DNA from 2 places in the Variovorax sp. genome. Region 1 is predicted to be linked to the other one. Evidence: riboswitches for the same ligand, from Rfam matches in the RefSeq annotation. Region 1 holds a riboswitch; the other holds the start of a gene.
The links. A riboswitch is a leader RNA that binds a small molecule or an ion and turns the genes downstream of it on or off. The one in region 1 is predicted to bind glycine.
Positions count from the first base shown of each region.

Region 2: it holds a riboswitch for glycine, as region 1 does, so the genes downstream of both, ACQY8B_RS20540 (D-amino acid dehydrogenase) here and gcvT (glycine cleavage system aminomethyltransferase GcvT) in region 1, are expected to answer to the same signal.

Region 1 covers NZ_OZ257247.1:1,439,589-1,443,991, forward strand. The annotation lists gene gcvP (aminomethyl-transferring glycine dehydrogenase) at 1-918, opposite strand, end outside; gene gcvH (glycine cleavage system protein GcvH) at 967-1,338, opposite strand; gene gcvT (glycine cleavage system aminomethyltransferase GcvT) at 1,399-2,571, opposite strand; glycine riboswitch at 2,617-2,729, opposite strand; glycine riboswitch at 2,742-2,832, opposite strand; gene ACQY8B_RS07035 (hypothetical protein) at 2,879-3,436, opposite strand; gene ACQY8B_RS07040 (hypothetical protein) at 3,602-4,021, shown strand; gene ACQY8B_RS07045 (L,D-transpeptidase Cds6 family protein) at 4,026-4,403, opposite strand, start outside.
Region 2 covers NZ_OZ257247.1:4,366,212-4,370,614, reverse strand. The annotation lists gene ACQY8B_RS20545 (FIST signal transduction protein) at 1-923, shown strand, start outside; gene ACQY8B_RS20540 (D-amino acid dehydrogenase) at 942-2,243, opposite strand; glycine riboswitch at 2,337-2,444, opposite strand; glycine riboswitch at 2,462-2,565, opposite strand; gene rfbB (dTDP-glucose 4,6-dehydratase) at 2,692-3,762, shown strand; gene rfbD (dTDP-4-dehydrorhamnose reductase) at 3,759-4,403, shown strand, end outside.

The DNA.
Region 1 (4,403 bases):
GCCCGGCAGCGAGCGCTTGAACTCGTCGCGGCAGGCCAGGTAGGCGGCGTGCGGGCCGCCGTTGCACAGCGGCATGCCGAAGCGCTGCGTGGTGCCGCAGACGATGTCGGCGTCGAACTCGCCCGGCGCGACCAGCAGCGTCAGCGCCAGCAGGTCGGCCGCCACGATGAAGGCGGCGTCGCACTGGTGCGCATGGCCCGCGAGCGGGCGCAGGTCGTGCACGTGGCCGGTGGTGGCGGGGTACTGCGCGAGCACGCCGAAGAAGGCGCCGCTCACCATCAGGTGCGGCAGCGTTTCCGACACCGTGCTCACCTTCACTTCGATGCCCAGCGGCGCGGCGCGCGTCTTGATGACCTCGATGGTCTGCGGATGGCAGTCGCCCGACACCAGGAACACGTTGCTCTTGCTTTTCACGCTGCGCTTGGCGAGCGTCATGGCTTCGGCTGCCGCCGTGGCTTCGTCGAGCATCGATGCATTGGCGATGGCCATGCCCGTGAGGTCGCACACCATCGTCTGGAAGTTGAGCAGGGCTTCCATGCGGCCCTGCGAGATCTCGGCCTGGTAGGGCGTGTAAGCGGTGTACCAGGCGGGGTTCTCGAGGATGTTGCGCAGGATGACGCCCGGCGTGTGCGTGCCGTAGTAGCCCTGGCCGATGAAGTTCTTGAACACCTTGTTCTTCGACGCCATCGCCTTCAGCTCGGCCAGCGCGTCGGCTTCGGTCACGGGGGCCGGCAGCCGCATCGGCCGCGCGCGGCGGATGGCCGCGGGCACGATGCCGTCGATGAGCTCCGAGCGCGTTTCCGAGCCGATCACCGGCAGCATGCGCGCCTCGTCCGCCGCATCGATGCCGATGTGGCGGGCGAGAAATTCTTCGGCGTTCTCTAGTTCTTGCAAAGAGGGAAGGGCGGGAATCGGCATGGCGGTGAGGGCTCGGGAGGAAGGGGGCTCGGAAGAAGAATCAGGCGATCAGGATTCGGCCGCGAACTTGTCGTAGCTGGCGGCGTCCAGCAGGGCGTCGAGCTGCGCGGGCTCGCTCAGCTTGACCTTGAAGAACCAGCCGGCGGCCAGCGGGTCGCTGTTGGCCAGCGACGGGTCGGCGCGCAGGGCTTCGTTGACTTCGGTGATCTCGCCCGACACGGGCATGAACACGTCGGCGGCGGCCTTGACCGACTCGACGACGCCGGCAACTTCGCCTTGCGCGAAGGTCTTGCCGACTTCGGGCAGGTCGACGAACACCACGTCGCCCAGCGCGTCCTGCGCATGCACGGTGATGCCGACGGTGGCCGCGTCGCCTTCGGCCGACACCCATTCGTGGTCCTTGGTGTACTTGATGCTCATGAGAAAACTCCTCGTGGAAAAAATGAATCGGGGTGCAGAGCCTAGCCGGGTCTGCCGCGTTCAGCCGCGGTAATAGCGGGTCGGCACGAAAGGCATGGTCGAGACTTCCATGGGCACCGGCTTGCCGCGCACGATGGCCTGCACGCGGGTGCCGGGCGCGGCGAAGGCGGTGGCCACGTAGCCCATGGCGATGCAGCGGTCGGCCGTGGGGCCGAGCAGCCCGCTGGTGACGATGCCGATGTCCTGGCCTTCGAATGACTGCAGCACCGTGCCGTCGCGCACAGGAATGCGCTCGAGCGCCACGAGGCCCACGCGCTTGCGCTTCAGCGTGTCGTGGTCGGTGTGGCCGGCGGTGCCCGCCGTGGCGGCGGCAAGCTGCGCGAGGATCTTCGCGGCGCCGGGGAAGCCGCCTTCGCGCGCGCCGCCCGCGCGGCGCACCTTCTGCATCGCCCAGTTGAGCGAGGCCTCGACCGGCGTGGTGGTGGTGTCGATGTCGTTGCCGTAGAGGCACAGGCCGGCCTCGAGCCGCAGCGAATTGCGCGCGCCCAGGCCGATGGGCTTGACCTCGGGCTGGGCCAGCAGCAGGCGGGCAAGTGTTTCGGCATCCTTGGCGGCCACCGAGATCTCGAAGCCGTCTTCGCCGGTGTAGCCGCTGCGCGTGACGAAGGCGGGAAGGCCGCCGATCTGCACCGCGCCGCCGGTCATGAACACGAAGCGCTCGATGCCGGGCGACAGGCGCGCCAGCGTGGCCGCGGCCTGTGGGCCCTGCAGCGCGAGCAGGGCGTGGTCGGGCAAGGGCTGCACTTCGCAGCGGGCGCCGATCTTCTGCTGGATGTGGGCGATGTCGGCCGCCTTGCAGGCGCCGTTGACGATCACGAAGAGCGAGCCGTGGCCTTCGTTGAAGAACATCAGGTCGTCGAGGATGCCGCCTTCGTCGTTCAGCAGCAGGCCGTAGCGCTGCTTGCCGGCGGGCAGGTCGATCACGTCGACGGGCATCAGGGTTTCGAAGGCGGCCGCGGCGTCGGGGCCGACGAGGCGCAGCTGGCCCATGTGGGAGATGTCGAACAGGCCGGCCGCGTCGCGCGTGTGCTTGTGCTCGGCCATGAGGCCGGCGGGGTACTGCACCGGCATGGAATAGCCGGCGAAAGGCACCATGCGGGCGCCGAGCTCCACGTGAAGGTCGTGCAGCGGCGTCTTGAGAAGTTCGGTAGCGGGTGCGGAGGAAGCGGCCACGGGGCACTCCAAAGGGGCAGACAAAATCCATGACGCAAGCCATGGGCCACCCCTGCTGTCCGCTTTACCTGAGAGATTCGCCCCACGATCGGGGTTTGCTCCTTCGGTGGGCCGCTGCGCCGTTTGCGGTACGGCGGCCTCTCTCCAGCAAGGAAACGCCGGTGTTCGCCGGCGCCTTGTCAGTCCTTTTGCCTGAGCGTTCGGGAAACCCCTGCGCCTTCGGCGGCCCCGGCTTGCGGGGCTCTCTCCTGACTCTGCTGAGTGTAGTTGATGCGCGGCGGCGTTCGGGGCGAGTGCGCGGTTCCAGTCAGTGCACGACTTCAGCCGGCGGCAGCAGCTTGTCGATCCGCTCGCGCAGCGACTCGGCGCGCTCGGGGCCGGCGGCTTTCTCTATTTCGCTGAGCATCAACGCGGCGATGGTCAGCATGGCCTCGCGGTCGCGGGCTTCGCGCAGGGCGTCGCGCATCTGCAGTGCGAACTTGGGATCGCGGCGCACGAACATGCGCTCGCAGATGTCGAACAGGAACATGCGCGTGGTGGCCAGGGAGCGCTTGCCGTCGAAGGTGTCGGCCGAGGTGGCGATCTGGATCGGCTCGGTAGCGGGGATCGGTGCGGGCTGGGCGGGCGCCGGGGCAGGGGGCGCGGCTTGGGGGGCAACCGCGACGTTCGGGGTTTGCAGATAGCCGCGCTGCACCAGTGTCTGGATGGCCTGCTCGGCTTCGTCGCGGGTGCTGAACAGCGGGCTGAAGTCGGTCAGCGAGCGCCGCCCGTCGGCCATGAGCAGCAGTGCGCGTTCACGCTGGCTGAGCGTGCGCTGTCCGCCCTGGAGTTCGTCGCGCGCCTTGTCGGTCTTGGTGGGAAACATGGCAGCCACAGCTTTCGGAGATCGAGGGCAGCAGCATCGTTGCAAGCGGTGACATCTTCATGAACCCTTTTCGCTTACGGAAATGGCAGTTTCCCCACACGATTTCCCGCTACCGTCACGGCCTCGCCCGGCGGTATGCTCCGGCACCGCGGAGGGGCCCACCACATGCTTCCCATCGTCTTTGCACTCATGGCGACAGTCCTGCTGCTCGTCTGGATGGGCTTTTTCATGATGGGCTCGCTGCCGCTGCTGATCCTCAAGCACGACACGCCGCTGGACTCGCGCTTCATCCGTGGCCTGTTCAACGTGTATTACCTCGCGATGATGCTGACGGGCAGCGCGGCGGCGCTTTGCTACGCCTGGTCCGGCCGGGCGGTCTTTGCCGTGGGCATGGCCTTCATCGCTGGCCTGGCCTTCTCGCTGCGCTGCTGGCTGATCATTCCGCGCATGGACCTGCTGCGCGGCACGATCCCGGCGGTCGACGTTTCGGCCCGCCGGTTCCGCCAGCTTCACATTGCCGGGATGGCGCTCAACGTGGTGCAGCTGGGCACCGTGGCCTGGGCCCTGACGAAGCTGGGGCTGTGAGCCTTCAGCCGCCCGCGCTTTCCTTGCGGATCAGCCACTGGTTGCCCACGCGCTGCAGCTCCAGCGTCTTGCGGCCCGTCTCCTTCAACTTGTCGGCGCGGTAGACCTGCTTGAACCTGGCGCTCGCGGACTGTCCGTTGACGCTGATGACGAGGTCTTCGATGCCCACGCTGATGCTCGACTTGTCCGCGATGCGCGCGCGCCGGTCGGTCTCCCAGCGCTTGCGGTCCTGGTTGCGCGGCGGCGTGAAGTCGGGCGCGTAGGCGGCGAGGTAGCGGTCCGCGTCGCGGGCCGACCAGGCCGCGGCCCAGGCGCGTACGGCAGCCTCGACTTCGGCGATGCCGACCGTGGGAGCGGGTACCGCTGCCTCGGTGGCGGACGG
Region 2 (4,403 bases), 2.9 Mb from region 1:
TTGAGGCCCATACCGCGCTGGTGCACGCCGATCCGGCCACGCCGGACCTGACCGAGCTGATCGCCGAGATGGCGGGCCGCACCGACACCGGCTACCTGTTCGGCGGGCTCTCGTCGGGCCGTGGCGGCGCGCTGCAGTTCGCGATCGGCGGTAACGGCAACATCCGCGGCCACGGGGCTGCGGGGGGCGTGTTTTCAGGCGGCCTGTCGGGCGTGGTGTTCGGTGACGGCGTGCGGCTGGTGTCGCGCGTCACGCAGGGCTGCCAGCCGCTGCGCTCGGGCGCGGTGCGCGAGAGAGAGATCACGGAGGCCGACGGCAACCTGTTGCTCAGGCTCGACGGCGAACCCGCGCTCGACGTGCTGCTGGCCGATCTGCAGGTGTCGCTGGAGCGGCCGCAGGAAGCCATCGACGCCGTGCGCAACACGCTGGTCGGTCTGGCCGACGCGGGCAGCGACGGCATCCGCCGCACCGGCGACCTGGGCGCCGACGTGCTGGTGCGCCACATCATCGGGCTCGACCCGACGCGGCGCGGCATCGCGATTGCCGACACGGCCGAAGCCGGCATGCGCCTGACCTTCTGCCGCCGCAATGCGCAGGCGGCGCGGTTGGACCTGATGCGTATCTGCGCCGAGATCCGTGAAGAGCTGGAGCCGGAAGAGCAGACGCTGGCCACCGCGCGCGCCGTGGCGGCGGGCGAGGCCGAGGCGGCGCCGCATCCGGCAAGGCGCATCGCGGGAGCGGTGTACGTGAGCTGTTCCGGGCGTGGCGGGCCGCATTTCGGCGCGCCGGGCGCCGAGTTGCAGATCGTGCGGCACGCGCTGGGCGACGTGCCGCTGGTCGGGTTCTTCGCCGCCGGGGAGATCGCGCGGCACCACCTGTATGGGTATACCGGGGTGCTGACGGTGTTCACGGCCAACGACTGACCGCCTTTCAGCCGCCGATCACGCCGGTTGCAGCACGCGCGGCTGCGGCGCCGGCATTCCCGTGAACGCGAAATCGACCTCCGGCGCCAGCCCGCTCACGATGCGCGCGATCGACTTGCCCGAGCCGCAGGCGTGCGTCCAGCCGAGCGTGCCGTGGCCGGTGTTCAGGAACAGGTTCGCGAGCTTGGTCTTGCCGATCAGCGGCACGTTGCTCGGCGTGGCGGGACGCAGGCCGGTCCAGAACTGGGCCTGCGTGGTGTCGCCGGCGCCGGGGAACAGCTCTTCGACGCGGCGCACGATGGCTTCGCAGCGCACGCGGTTCAGGTCGCGGTCGTAACCGTTGAGTTCGGCCGTGCCCGCGATGCGCAGGCGGTCGCCGGATTCCGAGGTGTAGCGCGAGAACACGAGCTTGAATTCGTCGTCGGTCAGCGAGACCTGGTGGGCTTTGGACGCGTCCTTGACGGGCAGCGTGACCGAATAGCCCTTGGCCGGATAGATCGGCAGGCGAATACCCAGCGGCGCCGCAAGCAGCGGGCTCAGCGAGCCCATCGCCATCACGAAGGCATCGCCGCGGATGCGCTGGAAGCGGCCTTCGACATCGGTGACCTCCACGTGATCGATGCTGCCGCCGGCCTCGCGCAGGGCGGTGACGGTGTGGCTCATCAGGAATTTCACGCCGGCTTCTGCCGCGAGCCGGGACAACTCGCGCGCGAAGCGGTTGGCATCGCCAGACTCGTCTTCGGCCGTGTAGGTCGCGCCAGCCAGCTTGGGGCGGATGTGGGCGAGGGCGGGCTCGATCTTCACGGCCTCGTCTGCCGAGATGACCTGGCGCTCGCAGCCCAGGGCGCGCATCTGCTCGGCGGGCGCGAGGGCGCCGTCGAACTCCTTCTGCGTCGTATAGAAATGGAGGATGCCCTGGGTGCGCTGGTCGTAGGCAATGCCGGTGTCGCGGCGCAACTGTTGCAACATCGAGCGGCTGTATGTGCCAAGACGCACGATCTGCTCGATGTTGTGGCGGGTGCGCGCCGGCGTGCATTCGCGCAGGAACTGCAGGCCCCATAGCCACTGGCGCATGTCGGCGCGGATGCGGAACAGCAGCGGGGCATCTTCCTTGCCCAGCCACTGCAGCACCTTGAGAGGCGCGCTGGGGTTGGCCCAGGGTTCGGCATGGCTGACGGAGATCTGCCCGCCGTTGGCGAAGCTGGTTTCGGCGGCCGGGGTGGCCTGCCGGTCGATCACGGTCACTTCGTGGCCGAGTTGCTGGAGGTAGTAAGCCGAGGTCACGCCGAGCAGGCCGGCGCCAAGAACGATCACGCGCATTTCAAGTACCTTTGAGGTGCTGCGCTTGAACGGCGGGCGATGGTGAATACTATTGAATTAATAGCAAGCAACCGGACGACCGCTGTCCAAGTTGCCGCTCCCCCTGTCCTCGGTACCTGAGAGATTCATTCGTTGCGCCATTGCAACGAATTTGCTCCTTCGGTGCGCCACGTGAAGTGGCGTCTCTCCAGACGGCGTTTCAGTTGATGCAGTACTGACCCCTTGCCGAAATACAAGACTTCGTCGGGCCGACCTGAGCGTTTATGGGAGTTTGCGCCTTCGGTAGGGCCACCGGGGTGGCCCGCTCTCCTGCGGTATCGCGAACGATTGTAAACACGGCGAGGGAAGAACGGTAACGTCTTGTGTTTCCGTCAATTGGCCCAATGGGATAATCGAACGTTAAGGTTCATTGCGACACGGCGATGACTTTCAACATTCAGGGGACCCCATGATCTTGGTTACCGGCGGCGCTGGCTTCATTGGCGCCAATTTCGTACTCGACTGGATCGCTACCAGCGACGAGCCTGTCGTGAACCTCGACAAGCTGACCTACGCCGGCAACCTCGAGACGCTCGCGTCGCTCAAGAACAACCCGAAGCACATCTTCGTGCAGGGCGACATCGGCGACAGCGCCCTGGTCGACCGCCTGCTGGCTGAGCACAAGCCGCGTGCCGTGGTCAACTTTGCCGCCGAGTCGCATGTGGACCGCTCGATCCACGGTCCCGAAGACTTCGTGCAGACCAACGTGCTCGGCACCTTCCGCCTGCTCGAATCCGTGCGTGGCCACTGGAGCGCGCTGCCAGCCGATCAGAAAGCCGCTTTCCGCTTCCTGCACGTATCGACCGACGAGGTCTACGGCTCGCTCTCCAAGACCGACCCGGCCTTCACCGAAGAGAACAAGTACGAGCCCAACAGCCCCTACTCGGCCAGCAAGGCCGCCAGCGATCATCTCGTGCGCGCCTGGCACCACACCTACGGCCTGCCGGTGCTCACCACCAACTGCTCCAACAACTACGGCCCGTTCCACTTCCCCGAGAAGCTCATCCCGCTGATGATCGTCAACGCGCTCGCTGGCAAGCCGCTGCCTGTGTACGGCGACGGCATGCAGGTGCGCGACTGGCTCTACGTGAAGGACCACTGCAGCGCCATCCGCCGCGTGCTCGAGGCCGGCAAACTGGGCGAGACCTACAACGTGGGCGGCTGGAACGAGAAGCCGAACATCGAGATCGTCAATACCGTGTGCGCGCTGCTGGACGAGCTGCGCCCCAAGGCCGACGGCAAGCCCTACAAGGAACAGATCACCTACGTCACCGACCGCCCCGGCCACGACCGCCGCTACGCCATCGACGCGCGCAAACTCGAAGCAGAGCTCGGCTGGAAGCCTGCCGAGACCTTCGACACCGGCATTCGCAAGACCGTCGAGTGGTACCTCGCGAACAGCGAATGGGTGCGCAACGTGCAAAGCGGCGCCTACCGCGAGTGGGTGGAAAAGCAGTACGACGCAAAGGCCACGGCATGAAGCTGCTGCTGCTGGGCAAGGGCGGCCAAGTCGGCTGGGAACTGCAGCGCAGCCTCGCGCCGCTAGGTAATTTGTTGGCACTCGGTTCCGACAGCACCGACTTCCCAGCGGATTTCGACCGTCCTGATCAGCTTGCGGAAACCGTGCTGAGGGTGCGTCCGGACGTTATCGTCAATGCCGCGGCGCACACCGCAGTAGACAAAGCCGAGAGCGAACCCGAATTCGCGCGCAAGCTCAACGCCACGTCGCCCGGCGTGGTGGCCGAAGCCGCCCAGCAGATCGGCGCGCTGATGGTGCACTACTCGACCGACTATGTCTTCGACGGCAGCGGCAGCAAGCCCTGGAAGGAAGACGACGCGACCGGCCCGCTCAGCGTCTACGGTCAGACCAAGCTCGAAGGCGAGCAGTTGGTGGCGCAGCACTGCCCGCGCCACCTGATCTTCCGCACAAGCTGGGTGTACGCGGCACGCGGCGGCAACTTTGCCAAGACCATGCTGCGCCTGGCCAAGGAGCGCGACAAGCTGACCGTCATCGACGACCAATTCGGTGCGCCCACAGGTGCCGAGTTGCTGGCCGACGTGACGGCCCATGCCATCCGCGCCACGCTGCAGGATCCGGCCAAGGCCGGGCTCTATCACGCG